Linked DNA regions of Teredinibacter purpureus. The protein of the gene in region 2 interacts with the protein of the main gene of each other region in a pairwise test. Links are inferred from orthologs where the notes say so. Each region holds a gene or a part of one and is shown on either strand. Other genes may lie near its edges.

Region 1 (11,929 bases), 2.8 Mb from region 2 along the record:
TCAATGGCTAAAAATGCAAATATTGTTGACCCACCCGAGACCATCGCTCGCGACCGTTACCCCGTGAAGATATTTTTACTGGAAAAGGTTGCAGGTCACGTTGTATTTCCTTATCAAAAATGGCATCGATACCAACTGCCTTGCGCTAACCTTTTACTTTTTCTAGAACCGTTTACCCATAAAGGCACCACCACTTCCGCTGGGTTTCGGTGTAACTTATCTGTAGACGAATTTTGGAACGACCATTTAGTATTTGATATGAATGGCCGTAGTCAATCCTCCCAAATGCCCGATTTGTATGTGCCGCTACACTACCAAACGGACAGTTCGCTTGTCATTGGCGTCAACCAGCCCGCGCATACTGTTCTGTCGCGCTAATCAAACACATAACGACTCGCCTCCACTGTGACATTTGGCGGCACTTTATGGCTTTCGAAAAAATCGTAACCCTCTTTCAGGTTTTTCCAAAACTCGTACCATTGATGGTGTTGATAAGGCTTTAGCTTTTCATCGGTTAAATGAAACGGAAAAATGTGGACACGCACAAAAGGCTGGCCACCACGTAAGGCCGCGGCTAACAATGTGTATATTTCATTAATGTAAGCATTTGTCATGGCATAACACCCTATGGAAACACAGCGACCATGAACCATCAAGGCGCTGCCCGTTCGCCCATGAGAGCGATCGTAAGCATTAGGGTAGCCAAGATTAAATGAAAGGTGATAGCGGCTCCAAGGATTAAGGCTTGCAGGTGGAACGAAGTAGAAGCCTTCTGGGCTCTGCAAATCGCCCTGTCGTGTTTTAGGGCCTAGCGCACCAGAGAAATAGCACGTGTTATAGCGTTTAAACAATTCAAATTTGCCCAAGGCATTTTCTTTCCACACCTCTAACACACCCGGCTGCTTGAAAATACGTATAAACAACGGTGTTTCTAAGGCTAGATTTTTTGATTGTAACTGCTCTCTGAGCGAGGGTGATACTCCCTCAAAAACCTGCCGAGAACGATCGCTTTCAGGGATCTCCGCGAAAGCGACTACGCTGTATAGCGGCACCCAAAAAAACAAAATAAACGCTATTTTTACCATTATCGTTGGGTGTCAAATACCTGCAACATAAAAAACACGCCATTACGATTTTATTTAACGTGCCTGGAATTGGTTACTCAAAAAAACCCGGTATTAATTTTTCAAAATCAGAATTCATTTTATACCTCACACCTTCACCGAGGAACCTATCAGAAAAGCCCGATATCCTTAAAAACAGTGTCTCCATTGCTTCATCCAAGGTGATGTCTACCGGCGTTTTCTCTACAATAGGAAATTCAACTGCACCCGGCCCAACCGGAAACGTTCTTCCAAGCATATATTTCCCACGAATATACTCGTCAACCAGCGCGTCGAATTCAGCGTATGTCATCTTAAATGCGTATTCAAATGCCGCATCGTAGGCATGTTCTTTATCGCGCAAGTGTAAATAGAGGTACATTTGCTTTCGTCGATCTACATCGGCATTCAAGTAATGTACAACCGCCACGGAGCGAGCGTAGAATTTATCAAGAAAATCATTATGTTTGCGACTGTTACCTGCGCCCACTTTTAAATCTGCTTGACGAACTTTAAACAAGGACGCCGTGTCGACACTTTCATAGCGTCGACCGTTACCTTCAATGAGGCCATAGAATCGATTACCTAAGATTGACATATCGCCCAACACCACAGAATCTTTAGTTTGTTTATAGGTGCTAAAATATTCTGCCACGCCCTCGTTAAACCACGGCGGTGTTGAAAGCTCAAAGATGGAGCCAGATATAAGCAAATGCACCAATTCATGCAAGACAATAGACCGCCCCCAATTACTACCTTTTGTAGCCGCTCTAAACTTATCAGCGCGCGCAAAAATTACGTCGCCATCTGATCTCTTAGAAAAAACACCTGCATACTCTTTCGCAATACCCATAGCCACAAAACTAGATTTGTTTTTCGCCAAAATAACCGGTATTTTCTTCTCAAGATTATTCTGTTTAAAGCCTAGTACGTCGGTCATGAAATAGTTGAAGTTTTCGAGTTCATCCAACATCTCGCCGGCTTTTTTAGGGCTAGCATTAGACATAACGGAAAAACGTTCGCTTTCCACGCCAATCCATTTTTGCTTCATTAATTTCTTAACCTGCACATCAGCCATTGCTGTTGGCGAAAAAGACCAAACCAGCAACATTACACACGCAAATACCATCCTGTACATAACATTCTTCCCCTATAACTCATTTAAAGTTTCACTTTTATTTTTTACGTTAGGTTAAACGCTAAAGCAACCACAACTTACGTTTTTACTCCAAACACTATCATTAGGGCTAACCGCTATAAATCGTCAGCCGCCAATTCGGAAAATAAACGTTCGAAGTTTGCATCCATTTTTTCTCTTACCCCAGCGCCCAAAAAAGTATCAGAGAACAACGATATTTTCGCATGTAATAACACCATGGTTTGCCACTGGCTCAATTCCACGACGGTTATAGTTTTTTCCTTTTTTGCCATTGCCTCTACGTCTAAGGGGAATGTTCGAACGCCCATTTTCCGTTTACGTACGTAATGGTTAACCCGCTGATCAAATGCCCTATACGTACCGCCAAAAGCTTGTTCAAACGCATTATCGATACTTACACCCTCATGAATGAGGCTCAAATAGCGGTGCATTGCTTTCCGCCGTTCGGGCGTAGCATCTAAGTAATGCACTACAGCGGCTGAACGCGCGTAAATGCCGTCGACAAACGCCGTATGGCTCGGGCTAACTTTCGCACCTATGGTAAGTTCTTGCTGTGTTAATTTAAACAGCGATTCGCTATCCACGCCTTTATAACGCTGACCACCACGCGGGGACTGGCTGTAAAACCCGTCTCTTAATGCTGCAATATCACCAATAATAACGGCACCATTTTTTTGCTGATAAGTACCGAGATACTCCGCTATTCCTTCGTTATACCATACTGGCGAAGGCTTGCTTTGTTGATTTAAGCGCATAAGCACGTGAACTAACTCATGAAACACAATAAGCCGACCTGAACTTCGCCCGTTATCGACAGAACGAAATTTATCAACGCGGGCAAATACCACACCACCCTCGCGCTCAATAAAGATACCCACATAATTTTTAGGCATGCCAAGCGCCCGAAACAGTTTATCGTCGGTCACTAGTACCAAGGTTATTTTTCGCTTGAGCCTAACAGGGGAAAGGTTAAGAGTGGTGATTACAAACTGACTAAAATAGTCTAGATCGTTAATGATCGTGGTCGTTTGAGCCAGATCAGCATTCGACAACACCGAGAATTTTTCACTCTCCAGCAACACCCAGTGTTCAGCCGCAAGCTTTTTCACGTTGACGCTCGCCGCCCAGCCTATTGGGGGCAGACAACATAGCAGGTATAAACTGCACATGAATAACACGATAACCGAAGCTTTCGGGCTAGACAATCCTCTCTCCTTTTCGGTGAACACTCAAAAAAATAGCCGCACTAGGCGGCTATTTTTACCTGTTAATCTAACTGAAAACCCGGTGTTGAGAGCGATATTGCTATTTCTTCTTCGCTCATCTCAACCCCTACATCTTCAAATAATGGCGTGGACAAATAACGTTCTCCTGTATCGGGCAACATACATAAAATATTACTCCCATCCGGCGCAGTTTTAGCCACCTCTATGGCTGCCGCAAAAGTACCCCCAGCAGAAATTCCAACGAAAATACCTTCTTCACGTGCCAACGCCTTAGAGGCGGCAATAGCTTGCGGGCCAGTAACAGCAATATTCTCATCAAAGTATTGCGCTACTATCGTGTCCTCCACCAATTGAGGAATAAAATTGGGGGTCCAACCTTGAATAGGATGCGGCGCAAAGGAGGGGTGAGCCGCTGCAGGCGAGCCATCGGCGTTACGTTCTTGCTTGATACCACTGCCAATTTCAGCGGCATTTGCGGGCTCAGTGACTACAATTTTGGTATTTGGGCTTTCCTCGCGTAGAACCCGCGCCACACCTTTTAGCGTGCCTCCAGTCCCTGTACCGGTTACCCAATAATCCAAAGCGATATCGTCAAAGGCTTCTATTATCTCGCGCGCAGTTGTGCGGGAGTGCATGTCTGGGTTCGCTTCATTTTCAAATTGTCGTGCCAAAAACCAGCCATTTTTTTCGGCTAGCTCTTTCGCCTTATCGACCATACCCGTGCCACTTTTAGGGGCCGGTGTTAAGACCACTTTGGCCCCCAGAAAGCGCATCAATTTACGTCGTTCAACGCTGAAGGACTCTGCCATCACAATGACCAAAGGGTAGCCTTTTTGCGCACACACCATGGCCAATCCTATACCGGTATTGCCACTTGTCGCTTCAACTACGGTTTGACCCGGCTTTAACTCACCTGACGTCTCCGCAGCTTCAATAATACCAAGTGCTAAGCGATCTTTAACGGAGCTCATGGGATTGAAACACTCAGCCTTTACATAAAGGTTAACATTGGCGGGTGCGAGTTTATTGATACGAATAACGGGTGTATTACCGATTGTCGATAAAATATTATTATGACGCTTAATCATTTTCTCTCTCTCCATTGATCGTTATACGTTGGAATCGGGCGAACACAGGGCCTCTACGGGCAGCAAGGCGTGCGTTAGCGGATCCGGCCAAGCATTGTATCCCAAGATTCATGGCTTTATCTTCTGCGAAGAATAGGAAAACGCTATCTAAGGGCACCGGCTACCGCTATAATGCGCGCCTTTTGTACAGCTAGGCTCATAAGGCCGCTGTAGACACCCCGATTTTAGAGGCCTCTCCTGTGATAGAAAATCTGCGCAATATCGCCATTATTGCCCACGTTGACCATGGTAAAACCACGCTCGTCGACAAACTCCTGCAGCAATCCGGTACCTTAGACCGCAAAGACGCAAGCGCCGAGCGCGTGATGGATTCCAACGATCAGGAGCGTGAGCGCGGCATCACCATTCTGGCCAAGAACACCGCTATAACGTGGAACGGCTACCGCATTAATATTGTGGACACGCCAGGACACGCCGACTTCGGTGGTGAGGTTGAGCGCGTATTGTCCATGGTCGATTCGGTATTACTACTCGTTGATGCTGTTGATGGCCCTATGCCTCAAACACGCTTCGTAACAAGCAAAGCCTTCGAAAAAGGCTTGAAACCTATTGTTGTTATTAACAAAATCGATCGACCAAGTGCCCGCCCGGATTGGGTAATGGACCAAGTATTCGATCTTTTCGATCGCCTTGGCGCCACAGAAGAGCAGCTCGACTTCCCCATTATTTATGCATCAGCCCTAAACGGCTATGCAGGCTTAGAAGAAGACAACCTTGCCGATGACATGACGCCGCTGCTACAAATGATCGTCGATAAAGTAGAGCCGCCTAAAGTCGAAATGGACAAGCCTTTCCAAATGCAAATTTCAGCATTGGATTACAACAGTTATGTAGGTGTTATTGGTATTGGCCGTATTTCACGCGGTAGCCTAAAGCCCAACCAACAGGTTGTGGTTATCAATAAAGATGGCGATACACGGAAAGCCAAAGTATTGCAGGTTATGGGCTACAAAGGCCTAGAGCGCGTGGATACCGCCGAATCGAATGCGGGCGACATTGTGTGTATTACCGGCGTCGATAAGCTCAGTATTTCCGATACGCTTTGTAGTGCAGAAGCCGTTGAAGCACTGCCACCGCTTAGTGTAGACGAACCAACCGTAAGCATGACCTTCCAGGTAAACGACTCACCTTTTGCGGGTAAAGAAGGTAAATACATTACCACGCGCAATATCAAAGAACGTCTCGATCAAGAGTTGATCCACAACGTAGCGCTGCGCGTTGCGCAAGGCGAAACGCCGGATAAGTTTATCGTTTCCGGTCGTGGTGAACTTCACCTTTCAGTGCTTATCGAAAATATGCGCCGAGAAGGTTTCGAGCTAGGCGTATCGCGCCCCGAGGTCATTCAAAGAGACGTTGACGGCGAAATACACGAGCCTTTCGAGCATGTGGTTATCGATGTTGAAGACGCTCACCAAGGTTCCATTATGGAAGAGCTTGGCTTGCGTAAAGGTGAACTCACCAATATGGAACCCGATGGCCAAGGTCGCGTCAAACTGGAATTCACCATTCCGTCACGCGGATTGATTGGTTTCCGTGGTTTGTTCCTTACACTGACCTCTGGCTCCGGCATTATGACCAGCATTTTTGATCACTATGGCCCCGTAAAAGCCGGTGAAGTTTCCAGCCGCCAGAATGGTGTATTGGTCAGCATGGTGAAAGGTAAGACTTTGGCCTACGGCTTGTTTAACTTACAAGACCGCGGTCGTTTGTTTTTAGGCCACGGCGCTGAAGTTTATGAAGGCCAGGTAGTAGGTATTCATTCCCGCGATAATGACCTAGTGGTTAACCCCACCAAAGCCAAGCAGTTGAATAACATTCGTGCGGCGGGTACAGACGAAGCGCTAACCTTAGTTCCACCGATTACTCACACGCTTGAGCAAGCACTGGAATTTATTGAAGACGACGAGCTGGTAGAAGTTACGCCAGAAAGTATTCGTATTCGTAAAAAATTGCTTACCGAAAACCTGCGTAAACGTTCAAAGAATGCGAGTAAATAAATAGCTTTCTCCGTTTAACGCTAACGCCCGCTTTCGCGGGCGTTTTTGTATCCGTAAATTTTAATTACGCTCTAAACCCACGTTTATTCAAATGAAAAACCTGGGTCGTAATGATGAAAACCATCAAAATCGCCTTTCGTTAAAGGCGCACCGTCCTTTCGTGCAATTGCATACACCATACTAAGGTGAAAGAAAAAATTGGGTAAACAATATTGATGGAGAAAGCTTTCGGCCGGCAAACGCACTGTCGCAAACCCAGCCTCTTCTTGAATGAACTTGCTTGCACTGTCACCAACATGCTCATCCGCTACGGTTTCGAGATAGGCAATCGTTTCAACGAGCTGACGACGCAAACCCTTTAGGCTCGCATCGTCATTGCTAAAAGAAACGATTTCTTTATTGTGCAACGGGCAACAGCCTCGCAACGAAAAACTAGCCGCCGCTCTCACCTGCTGAGCCAGCGGTAGCATATCGGCAATAAGACGGCTCTGCAGTAAGGTCTCTGGCGCCGGCGAGTGCTGCTCAATACGCTCCAACATACGCGCTAAGTTAGATAGGTAATAAATAAAGACGGTGTGAATTAAAGATGTGTTCATAGCGTTACACTAGAAAGCTTTTAACTTGTGAGAGAGTTATCTGGTGATATTTTTGATTTTTTTCATCTCCGCCAAGTATTTTCGACGGCACTGCTAAACCCGCTTTTACGCTGCGACCAAGCTTTAATGCGTCTAATACGAGAGAGGCTTTATGCCCGTTGGGCGTTCCAGCGGTTAACCATTCAATCATAATAATTGCTTTTCAATACTTTTAGACAACACGCTTAACCGCCACTTAAAATCACATAACATATTAATTTCTTCATAAATACATAAGCGGCAGGCCAAACCGTATCTAGTTCGCGACTATTGCGCCCACACTGCTTCCATGACAACTATTACACGAACCATTAGTGACCAAGCCCGGCATCGTACGAATGCCATCACGGCCTTCCACTTCAACATCAACGCCGGTGACTAAATCGCCGCCCGTAAACAAACCATCGACCGCCATTGACGTAAAAAAATTGCCATTGCCGTCCGTTTGCAGTTCAGCCGATAACGTATTGGTATTGTGTATGTATAACCGCACAACCGCATTTACCAAGGCAACACCACCCGATTGATAGACTGTGCCCGCCGCGCGAAACTCAGGCCCTGCGCTATTTGCGGCATGGCAACCACTTTGCATGCAATCTTGGCCGGCGTTATGGCTTCCCGCTAGCGCCGGTTCACTGGAGGAGCTTGAAGACGAACTCATTGTATTCTCGTTATCATTACCGCTCGGCGACCCGCCCCCACAGGCCGACAATACAACACTCAACGACAGGGTGCACACCCACCAAAAAAAATCCCTCGCTGTAAGCTGACCGCCCAATACCTTTAACATCTTTGTATCTCCTCTAATTCACGCGAAGTACGCGTCACAAATTAAACAATCGCATCACATTAAAGGATCCGTAGAGGAGGAAACGGAACGAAACAAATTTTTTACAGGTTTTTACATAACGAGAACCAAGAATCCCTTTCCATTAAGCGGATCACTGTCACTTAAGTGCACAGCATTACAACGACATTTTGGCGGTATATGTGACAAACCGCCGTCACATCGCCTTTCTCTTACAGACATTTTTTCCTCGGCGTCGTTTTCGAACATAATCGTTATATCAAAGGCTAAATCTATAATTTTATACGTAGACGCATACCTGCAAAAAAACGAAAAATACCGATATCAATCCACTGATTCCGTGAATTCTACCGATTTCATTCGGTTCGCAATAACACGCTCACCTTTCGAGTTGGACTTATTTCTCGTCACCTGTATTATCCAGTGAAGGGCGAATTAAGACGACCTCGCGGCAATAATTCCGTTCTATACTTTGTTGGTCCGTCGACGGTCAGCAATCACCTGTAGACGCATGGATAAAACACAGCCCACGGTATACAAAGGTCAATGAAATCAAATTTATTTATTCTCCTTCGATTTGCAATTGCAATTTTAACCATTGTTGTCATCGTCGGCTCACCGTATATCCCACCAAAAACATTGGCGATACACCCTCTGTCGTCCACAAGTACGTCAATCAACGGCTACTACGATCCAGAGTACGGCGCGTCTAGCCAATGGATAGACGAGTCACAACATTACTGGCGCTGCGATTACAAACCCGAGTTTGGCCGCAGCAATACCTGTGGTTTCTCGATTAGCTGGGGCTCCACCTTCGAAAACACGGCGAGTAACGCTAACAATATTCCTTCGTGTACCACCGCTGATTCTGATGATGATGGCGACGGCTGGGGATGGGAGAACAACCAAAGCTGTATTGTAGGCGAGCTTAGCAAGCTACCTAGACGCACACTATCCCCTCCCCCTTCAGTGGCTGCAGGAGAGCCCCCCATTTGCGACAGCCTGGACTCCGACGAGGATGGCGATGGCTGGGGCTGGGAGAACGAGCAAAGCTGTATCGTCGTCGATGGGCATCAACCAAAAGAAACGCCCTCTATTGCAGGTAAAACTCACAGTAAAGACGACGCGCCGCCTTGTGAAGACCCAAAAACCGATTTAGACGGCGACGGCTGGGGATGGGAGAACGAACACAGCTGTATTGTTAAGAACGATTCCGCTCGTCATCAAATCATCAGAAGCGCGGATTTCTCGGCATTTGATGCGCTGAACCTCAATATCCATTACGAAGGGCGAGCCAACAGCATTCGTGTGTACTTACGCAATTTCAACCCCGCCTATGCAACTGCAGGTGACTCCGACTCGGCTAAATTTATGGCGGTAACCTTGCGCACTGAAGATCTTCGTGGTGGGCCAATCTATATTCCCTTATCTGAATTTAAAGTCACTGAGTGGTGGGTAACCGAACGGGATGCTCCACGAGAGTGGGCCGGTCGCGAGCTTGATCGCATTATAGTACTGGGGCTCGATATCGCCGAATTTGGCGTTCATAAAGTGCGCGTAGACAACATCAGCTTAACTGGCGACTGGATTAGTCGTGAAAATTTATTATTGGCTATTATTGTTTTTTGGGTATTTTATCTATTACTCGAAGCCTTCGCCCGCTATGTAGTTTTACGTAATGAGTCGCGTTTAAGTGAAAAGAAAATTGATCAACTCACAGGCTTAACCCAACAACTCGAAGACGAGAAAGACACGCTTAAAGAACTATCATCGCTTGACACTCTCACGGGTATATATAATCGCATCGGCGCCACGCCCGAAATTGAGGCGTTATTTAACCATCATTCGGCGAGCCATCCCGCTTGCTTGCTTATCTTTGATATTGACCATTTCAAACGCATTAACGATATCTACGGCCACGATACCGGCGACAAAATTTTGGCCTGTTTTGCCGATACAATCAAAACACATATTTCCGACACATCCATTTTTGCTCGCTGGGGAGGAGAAGAGTTTCTGCTTATAGAAAAAGACAGCACGCCACAAGAAGCAAGGCATTTAGCTGAGAAATTAAGAGTCCTTATTGCAAAAACGAGCCTCGAACCAATACATAATATCGATGTCACCGTCAGTATCGGCATCACATCAATTACAAGTACCGATAAATTCGAGAGTGCTTTCAAACGAGCCGACATAGCGTTATACGAGGCTAAAAAAATTCGGAACACTGTTGAATTTAAGAGCTTGTAATTCAGCATGAAAATCAAAACATATGACTCACTAAAACTTATAGCCTTATTGCTCACAATTACAGTAATCGCAGGGCATTACTACCTGCCAGCCAAGCGCTCACTCATCCATCCAGCACCCCATACCGCTGAACGTCTCTACGGCTTTAATAGCCCTTTGTCCGGGCTCTCAGCCACTTGGATAGACAAACAATTACATTACTGGCGCTGTGACTATCTAGCCGACCATAATTTTGGTTGCGGCTACTCCATCTATTGGGATTCCAACTTTTTTAGTGGTATCGACATTTCAGCATACGACAGTATCGAATACGCTATTCGCTATGAGGGGCCGGGCACTAGAATTCGTTTCTATATGCGCAATGCCCACGCAGACTACGCTGAAAAAGGTGATGGTTCGACTACGAAATATATGGCCATGACGGTGCGTACGCAAGAGATACACAATGGGCCGGTAACCCTTAATCTATCAGAATTTAATGTTGCCGACTGGTGGTTAAAAGAGCGTGATTATCGACGCCAATGGGCCAATACTGAGTTCAGCAACATCACCGAAATAGGTGTAGACCAAACACAAAAAGGCACCCATAAAACGTATGTAGATAAAATCACATTAGTTGGAAAGTGGATTAATACCGAATGGTTATTATTGGGTACTGTCGGTTTTTGGCTGGTTATATTTGTGCTTGAAGGCTTGTGGCGCCTTTACAGAGTTTATCGAACAACCCTCCATATTAAATCCGTTGTGAACGAACTCATTGCCAATCAATTAAGCTTAGAGCACGAAAAAGACAACCTGCAAACGCTCTATGTTACAGACCCTTTAACCGGAATACACAATCGCGCGGGCATAACTGAGGTCATTCACTCTCATCACCTCAAGCATCCCGAAAAAACGCTTGGGCTTATGCTATTGGATCTCGACCATTTTAAAGACATCAATGATACTTATGGTCACGATATAGGTGATCAAGTACTAAAAACGTTTGCGACGGAAACAACAAAACGGTTACATAAAATCAGCACGGTCGCACGCTGGGGAGGGGAAGAGTTTATTATTGTAACCCCTATTAACAATCATAAACTCGCTAGAGAACGTTTAACCTTTTTTGCAGACAATATTCGAAGCGGGGTAGAGAAATATACGTTCGAACTTGATGTCACAATAAAATTGACCGTCAGCATGGGCCTTACTCTTTTAGATCCCGGAGAGAATTTTGAGGCCGCGCTAAAACGTACCGACAGAGCGCTCTATAATGCAAAATCTAATGGGCGAAACCGAGTGGAATACTTAGAGTGAGCATTAAGCTAGCGCTCATATTACTTCTCCAATCGGTACTATGTTTAAATGCCGAGGCCTCCGCACAAACAATCCACTCTAACGCCTCATTCTTATCCCCTTATAAAGTACACCCGCTTTACCTCGAAGATGATCCCGCCGCTGACTACACTTTTTCCACTATTCGCGACCAACAGGGGTTTCTATGGATTGCAACGGACAACGGCCTTAAACGATACGACGGTTATCAACTGAGAACCTTTTCAAATAGCCCAAACGATACAACCTCTATTGGCAGTAAAACCGTAACGTCCCTACACGTATT
Region 2 (7,590 bases):
CCAATACCTGCTCATAGTCAAATACTGACAAAAACGAAATACCCTTTTTATACAACGGGTCTGGCGTAACTAAAATATCAATGTCGTGGTTAAACAATGCAGCCATTCCGCCAAAAACAAATTTTTGTTTTACGTCCAATTCTACATTCGGTTTTATCGCCATAAAACGATGAATCACTTTGAGTAACCACCGATAGCACGGGTAACACTCCATACCAATACGCAGTGTACCTTGGTGACCGCGCGCAAAATTTTGAAGGTTTTCATCGCTACGCTCTAGCTGCGGAAGCAAACGATTCGCCACGCCTAGTAGATGCTCGCCGGCACGTGTCAGCTGTAAGTTACGGCCTTTTTTTGTCCATAAGGGCGTGCCTAATTGTTGTTCCAGTTTTTTAATGCAATGGCTCACCGCCGACTGCGTCAAGTTAAGTTCGTTCGCCGCAGCGGTGAGCGAACCTTGCCGGTATATTTCCCTCATTATGGTGAGGTGGTTACGCTCTATCATATTCAACCTATGAATAAAATTCATTACTAGATGAAATAATACCATTATTATTCATGTGTTGTTGCCGCTAATCTTGCAAAAAATCCACACATAACCACTTCAATACGTTAATAAGGGTAGAAAATGGCAATTACGCATAATCTAGGCTTTCCTCGAATTGGGAAACAACGAGAATTGAAATTTGGGCTAGAACGCTATTGGCAAGGCGACTCGGATCCAGCAACGTTAGAAGCGTTGGGCAATACACTACAACAACAACATTGGGCGCATCAGGCTGACTGCGATTGGGTGCCGGTGGGTGACTTTTCGTTTTACGATCACGTACTCGACATGAGTTTTCTATTGGGCAATATACCCTCACGGATTGACAAAGATACCGGTAGCGAACTCGACCAATATTTTCGCGTGGCAAGAGGCCGCTCTGTGGGCAACGATGCTTGCGGTAGTGTCAAAGCGGGAGAAATGACAAAATGGTTTGATACCAATTATCACTATATTGTGCCGGAAGTGACTGCTGAAACGACGTTTAGCTTAAACCCTGCTCGGTTGATTGCCCAAGTTAAAAATGCCATTGCGACAGGCAAGAACATTAAGCCTGTGATTATTGGGCCAGTAACGTACCTGTGGCTGTGTAAGGAAAAAGATAGTAGTGAACGCATTGACTTACTGGATGATTTGATTCGTGTTTACCAGGCGTTATTCGCCAAGCTTGCCCAGTGCGGCATCGAGTGGATTCAAGTAGACGAACCCATTTTAGTCACTGAAATTTCGGCAGAATGGAAAAATGCCCTACAAAAAACCTATCACACGTTAAAACATCCTAACCTGAACATTCTCTTAGCAACCTATTTTGGGACATTAAAAGAAAACTTAACACTTGCATGTACATTACCTGTTGCTGGTTTACACGTGGACGCGATAAACGCGCAAGAGGAAGTTAAACACGTAGTGGATTGGTTGCCGGTACATAAGGTTCTATCGTTAGGCGTGATCAATGGGCGGAATATATGGAAGACGGATTTATCGCAGACATTGCAATGGCTACAGCCAATATCCAGCCGGCTTGGCGAAAGATTATGGATAGCACCATCGTGCTCCCTTTTACATGTTCCCGTTGATTTAGACAGCGAAACTCAATTGGCGCTCGATATTAAAAATTGGCTGTCGTTTGCGGTACAAAAATTACAAGAACTGAATATTCTAAAGCGTGGTTTGAATGATGGCGTAGCATCCATTCAGGCAGAGTTAGCGGAAAATACTCTTTATATAGAGCAACGAAAAAACTCTGCAAAAGTCCATTGTGCTGAAGTTGCGGCTAAGGTTGCAGCGCTTACAAAGTCTCAAGGCGAACGTCAATCATCGTATTCTGAACGGGCAAAAATCCAAAAAGTAGGCCTTAACCTACCGCTATTCCCTACCACTACGATTGGTTCATTCCCTCAAACTCAGGCAATACGTACGGCTCGCAAACACTATAAATCGAATGAATTGACGAACGAAGATTATAAGGCCTGCATTAGAGCTGAAATTGAACGCAGCATTAAAACGCAAGAAACCATTGGCCTGGATGTATTGGTGCACGGCGAAGCTGAACGAAACGATATGGTTGAATATTTTGGCGAGCAATTAGAAGGCTATGCGTTCAGTCAGTATGGCTGGGTGCAGTCTTACGGTTCGCGATGCGTAAAACCCCCAATACTTTATGGCGATATTCGACGCCCAGAACCTATGACCGTTGATTGGATTGCCTACGCACAATCACTCACAGCAAAACCGGTAAAGGCGATGCTCACCGGGCCTGTTACCCTGCTTAATTGGTCTTTTGTTCGCGATGATCAGCATCGAAGTATCACGTGTGCTCAATTGGCGCTGGCCATACGAGAAGAAGTGCTAGATTTAGAGCGTTCAGGTGCAAAAATCATTCAAATTGACGAAGCTGCACTGCGAGAAGGGCTACCCTTACGTAAAGCTGAATGGCCGTACTATTTACAATGGTCGGTAGAGGCTTTTCGCATTAGTGCTAATGCCGTAAAAGATGAAACACAAATACACACGCATATGTGCTATTCGGAATTTAACGATATTATTGGTGCAATCGCCGAACTCGACGCTGACGTGATTACCATCGAAACCTCTCGTTCAGACACTCAATTACTTGGTGTTTTTGACGTTTTTGACTACCCCAATGATATTGGCCCCGGCGTGTATGATATCCATTCACCGAATATACCAACAGAGGCTGAGATTAAGTCGCTTATGCTGAAAGCTGTAAAACGTATCCCCAAAGAGCGCTTATGGGTAAACCCCGATTGTGGTTTAAAAACGCGTCGCTGGGAGGATGTTATTCCAGCACTGCAAAATATGGTTGGTGCCGCTAAACAATTGCGTTGCGAATGTTAGCGTAAGGCTCATAGATAAGAAGGCTAGGGATCGCGGCTAACACTTTAGCCGCGATTTTTTAATTGATGGATCTGATCACGCAGACGTGCAGCCGTTTCAAATTCAAGGTTCTTCGCCGCTTCAAACATTTGTTTTTCAAGATCTTGAATGTGGTGCCATACATCTTTTCCTTCTGGCAACTCAGTGTCGTAGCGCCCTCCTTTATCGGCCACCTTGCGAGAACCTGGTTTTGCACCCGGTGCGCGAGCGCCTTCCATAATATCGGCAACAGATTTAATAATACCTTTAGGCGTTATTCCGTTAGCCGCGTTAAACTCTATTTGTTTTTCGCGACGACGTTCGGTTTCTTCCATTGCGCGCTGCATAGAGCCCGTAATACGGTCGGCGTAGAGAATGGCCTTGCCTTTTATGTTACGCGCAGCGCGGCCAATAGTTTGTATTAACGCACGGTCGGAGCGAAGAAAACCTTCTTTGTCTGCATCAAAAATGGCAACAAGAGACACTTCCGGCATATCTAGCCCTTCTCGTAGTAAGTTGATGCCAATAAGGACATCGAACTCACCCAAACGCAAATCACGAATTATTTCGACACGCTCTACAGTGTCAATATCGGAGTGTAGGTAGCGTGCTCGTACTCCGCATTCCGCTAGAAACTCGGATAAATCTTCTGCCATGCGTTTGGTTAACACTGTAATCAATATACGCTCATTATTCTGTGCACGGACATTGATCTCGGAGAGGCAGTCATCCACCTGTGTACCGGCGGGACGTACTTCCAGTATTGGGTCTAGCAAGCCTGTCGGTCGAACCACTTGCTCGACCACTTGCCCTTGTTTTTCGGCTTCGTATTTACCGGGCGTTGCCGACACAAAAATGGCTTGCGGAGCGCGCTCTTCCCACTCATCGAAACGCATCGGGCGATTATCGAGCGCAGAAGGCAATCTAAACCCGTATTCAACCAGTGTTTCTTTGCGGGACCGGTCGCCCTTATACATAGCACCAATCTGTGGAACCGTCACGTGGGATTCATCGATGACCAGTAATGCTTCATCTGGGAGGTAATCGAAAAGTGTAGGTGGTGCTAGCCCTGGGTCTCGGCCAGATAAATAACGAGAATAGTTTTCGATACCGTTGCAATAACCCAATTCGCGCATCATTTCCAAATCGTATTTTGTACGTTGTTCAAGGCGCTGGGCCTCCACGAGCTTATTGTTGTCTCGTAGCTGCTCTAGCCTTTCTCTTAATTCAGATTCGACTTTTTCAACCGCATCAACAATGGTTTGTCTTGGCGTTACATAATGAGTTTTAGGGTAGATGGTAGCGCGCGGCAATTTGGACAGTACTTCGCCGGTGAGCGGGTCAAATAACGATATATTTTCTACTTCATCGTCAAACAGTTCTAATCTTACGGCTTCTGTTTCTGAGTCTGCGGGAAAAACATCAATCACCTCTCCTCTTACGCGGTAGGTGCCCCGGTGAAAATCAATATCATTGCGGGTATATTGAAGCTCTGCCAAACGGCGCAAAATAGTGCGCTGCTCCATTTGGTCGCCACGAACCAAGTGCAACATCATTTTTAAATAGCTATCGGGGTCGCCTAGGCCGTATATAGCGGAAACCGTTGCAACTACGATAGCGTCTTTACGCTCCATAAGCGCTTTAGTTGCAGACAACCGCATTTGCTCTATGTGCTCATTTACCGAGGCATCTTTATCAATAAAGGTGTCAGACGAAGGTACATACGCTTCGGGCTGGTAATAATCGTAATATGAAACAAAATATTCCACCGAGTTATTCGGAAAAAATTCCTTGAATTCGCCGTATAGCTGTGCTGCAAGTGTTTTATTGTGAGCCATTATGAGCGTGGGCCGCTGCACTTTTTCGATAACATTCGCAATAGTGAACGTTTTTCCAGAGCCGGTTACACCCAGCAACGTTTGATGGGCCAAGCCAGCGTCAATACCCTTAACTAATTTTTTAATGGCCGATGGTTGATCGCCAGCGGGTTTAAATCGGCTTTTCACTTTAAACGGCTTAGCCGTTTTAATGTTCATATCAGGATTCGATTGTCCAACATTTGTGGATTTTGGGGTTTCCTTCAAAATCAGGGTCTAACGTTTGGCGAGTAATATCCTTGACGGTATACTCAGCAAGCTGATCATTGTCTAATTTAAAACTGCGCAAATTGTTAGAAAAGTAGAGTGTACCGCCGGGCTGCAATAGATCCATACAGCGCTTGATCAGCACAACATGGTCTCGCTGAATATCGAGCACATCATCCATACGTTTAGAGTTAGAAAAACTGGGCGGGTCTAACATTATAATATCAAAACCTTCCCTGCAGCTTTTTAACCAATCCATACAGTTATCCCGCACGAGTTGATGGCTACCCATACTAATATTATTTAGCATAAAGTTAGTTCTCGCCCACTCTAAATAGGTATTGGACATATCAACACTTATAGAACTTGCGGCACCGGCTACGGCGGCTTGAACCGTAGCCGTAGCTGTGTAACAAAACAGATTAAGAAATTTTTTGTTGCGCGCCTGCTCAGCTATACGCTTGCGCAACGGGCGGTGATCTAAAAACAAACCCGTATCTAAATAGTCCGTAAGGTTAACTTCCAGCCGCGTGTTGTGTTCAATTATTTCGTGCATATTGCCGCGTGTTTTATCGGCAAACTTTTCGTACTGTTGAGTACCTTTATTTCGCTGACGAATTTTCGTGACTATTTGATTAACATCCAATTCGAATACGACAGCACAAGCGTGAACAAGGTCGTCGAATCGTTCTTTTGCTTTATGCTCATCGATTGTCTTAGGCGCGGCGTACTCTTGTATATGCAATTGTCTTTCGCCATTCACAAAATTATAAACATCAATGGCTGCGGAATATTCGGGCATATCTGCGTCATACAACCGGTAGCAGTGTATATCGTTTTTCTTTGCCCATTTATTGAGTTTTTTCTGGTTTTTTCGTAATCGGTTAGCAACCATCTCCGCACCATTACTGAGCGGGCGCTGTTGCAGCGGCAGATAAACCGCTGCGGCAGCACTTATAGGTGTATCGTCATCGGGGTTATCATATTTACGTGCAACACTGCCCTCAACACTAAGGTCATACAGTAAGAATTCGCTAGTAATGGCGCCATTAAATAATTGATATTTTTTCTTAGGCCGTAAACGCATTTCACGCGCGAGTTCTTTGTTACCCGTAAACACGCCCAGCTGCCAGCCCGGAAACTCTCGTTTACACACTTGACCCAACGATAAGTAGGTTGCGCGTAGCGCTTCTTTTTCACCCAATCGCTCGCCATAAGGCGGATTAGTAACAATAAGGCCCGAATTAAGCGTGCGATGGGTTGGTGGTTTAAATTCGATTAGATCTTTGGCGGTAACCCGAATAAAATCATCCAGGCCTGCCACTATAATATTTTTACGCGTTGCGCCTAATACCCTAGGGTTAAGGTCGTAACCTCGTATTTCTGGAATTTCGCCTGCGCAACCCGCCTTAAAAGCGTGCTCGGCATCATCGAGTAAAGCTTTCCATATCGATTCTTTATGTTGCCGCCATTTTTCAAAACCGAAACCAATTACTCTTGGGTCAAATTCGTCGCCAAAGGTGTCTGGATTCGTAGGCACGCGGTAGCCTCTGGCAAAGCGCGCACGTAACAACCCAGGTGCCATATTTGTGGCCATCATAGCCGCTTCCAGCAAAAAGGTGCCGGAACCACACATTGGATCGAGCAACGCTCCACCCTCTTTTGCAATAGCGGGCCAATTGGCTCGTATCAATATTGCTGCTGCAAGGTTTTCCTTTAGAGGTGCGCCGCCTTGGCCAACACGGTAGCCGCGCCTATGGAGACTGTCGCCGCTTAGATCAAGGCTTATATGCACAACATTCTTCGATAGCCGTGCATTAATTCGAAGGTCAGGTGACTCACGGTTCACATCAGGCCTTGAACCTGTTATCTCCCGTATTCTATCGACAACCCCATCTTTTACGGTTTGTGCCCCGAACTGGGTATGCCGTATAGCCTCGTTGCTGCCATTAAAGTCGACTAGCAGACTGCCGTATTCAGGCATGTGGGTTTCCCACGGCTCAGATTTCGAAATTTTATAGAGATCGTCAGCACAATCCACATTACCTTTGCATAGCGGTAATAATATTTTGTTCGCAAGACGAGACCACAAACAAACTTTATAGGCTTGTTCTAGTGGGCCACTGAAGTGAACGCCGGCTACAGTTTCTTTTACATCACTTGAACCTAACGCTTCAAGCTCTTGTTTTAAAAGGTTTTCTAAGCCCTTTGGGCAGGTGGCAAAGTAGTGCTGAACAGAGGTTTCCATCATTCTTAATATTCTCTGAGGCCATATCAGTCGACAGACCTATAAGTTTAAAATCGTTCACTTTTCGTTCGTCGTTTGGGACACTGGTTGTCCGGCTCGCCATTACTGGGCGACATTATGAGCACAACCTGGCTCAATGCAATCAAGTGTAAATGGAATTACGCAAGACGGTAGGGAAACACATTACCAAAAGCAGGTTATTCGTCTTTACGCGCTTACCTAAACGACATAGAGGTTAAGCGGTTACACCAAAGGTGAATAAGCTTTAATACTAACCCAAAGAGGTATTATGCGTATGCGACGCCAAAAACGGACCCACTCTGAACGAGCATTTT

What was found.
Region 1: the proteins of rlmKL (region 2) and typA interact in binary tests that used the Escherichia coli proteins (3 or more experiments, as listed by UniProt). The link is inferred for Teredinibacter purpureus from one-to-one orthologs.

Annotation. Positions count from the first base shown.
Region 1 is NZ_CP060092.1:444,088-456,016, forward strand. The notes cover bases 4,339-7,224. They hold typA (translational GTPase TypA), read left to right. Parts: upstream 4,339-4,815; coding sequence 4,816-6,633; downstream 6,634-7,224. Other genes in these bases: cysK (cysteine synthase A), read right to left, coding at 4,339-4,576; H5647_RS01775 (DUF1993 domain-containing protein), read right to left, coding at 6,717-7,224. Also shown: H5647_RS01745 (hypothetical protein), read left to right, coding at 1-378; H5647_RS01750 (L,D-transpeptidase family protein), read right to left, coding at 375-1,064; H5647_RS01755 (hypothetical protein), read right to left, coding at 1,159-2,241; H5647_RS01760 (hypothetical protein), read right to left, coding at 2,358-3,371; more of cysK, read right to left, coding at 3,530-4,338; more of H5647_RS01775, read right to left, coding at 7,225-7,229; H5647_RS01780 (hypothetical protein), read right to left, coding at 7,234-7,419; H5647_RS01785 (hypothetical protein), read right to left, coding at 7,525-8,058; H5647_RS01790 (diguanylate cyclase domain-containing protein), read left to right, coding at 8,623-10,326; H5647_RS01795 (GGDEF domain-containing protein), read left to right, coding at 10,333-11,625; H5647_RS01800 (EAL domain-containing protein), read left to right, coding at 11,622-11,929. UniProt on the Escherichia coli protein: A 50S ribosomal subunit assembly protein with GTPase and nucleotide-independent chaperone activity, required for 50S subunit assembly at low temperatures, may also play a role in translation.
Region 2 is NZ_CP060092.1:3,205,014-3,212,603, reverse strand. Bases 4,609-7,590 are described here. They hold rlmKL (bifunctional 23S rRNA (guanine(2069)-N(7))-methyltransferase RlmK/23S rRNA (guanine(2445)-N(2))-methyltransferase RlmL), read right to left. Parts: upstream 7,256-7,590; coding sequence 4,961-7,255; downstream 4,609-4,960. Other genes in these bases: rmf (ribosome modulation factor), read left to right, coding at 7,545-7,590; uvrB (excinuclease ABC subunit UvrB), read right to left, coding at 4,609-4,959. Outside these bases: H5647_RS14070 (LysR family transcriptional regulator), read right to left, coding at 1-550; metE (5-methyltetrahydropteroyltriglutamate--homocysteine S-methyltransferase), read left to right, coding at 629-2,905; more of uvrB, read right to left, coding at 2,950-4,608. UniProt on the Escherichia coli protein: Specifically methylates the guanine in position 2445 (m2G2445) and the guanine in position 2069 (m7G2069) of 23S rRNA. Methylation occurs before assembly of 23S rRNA into 50S subunits.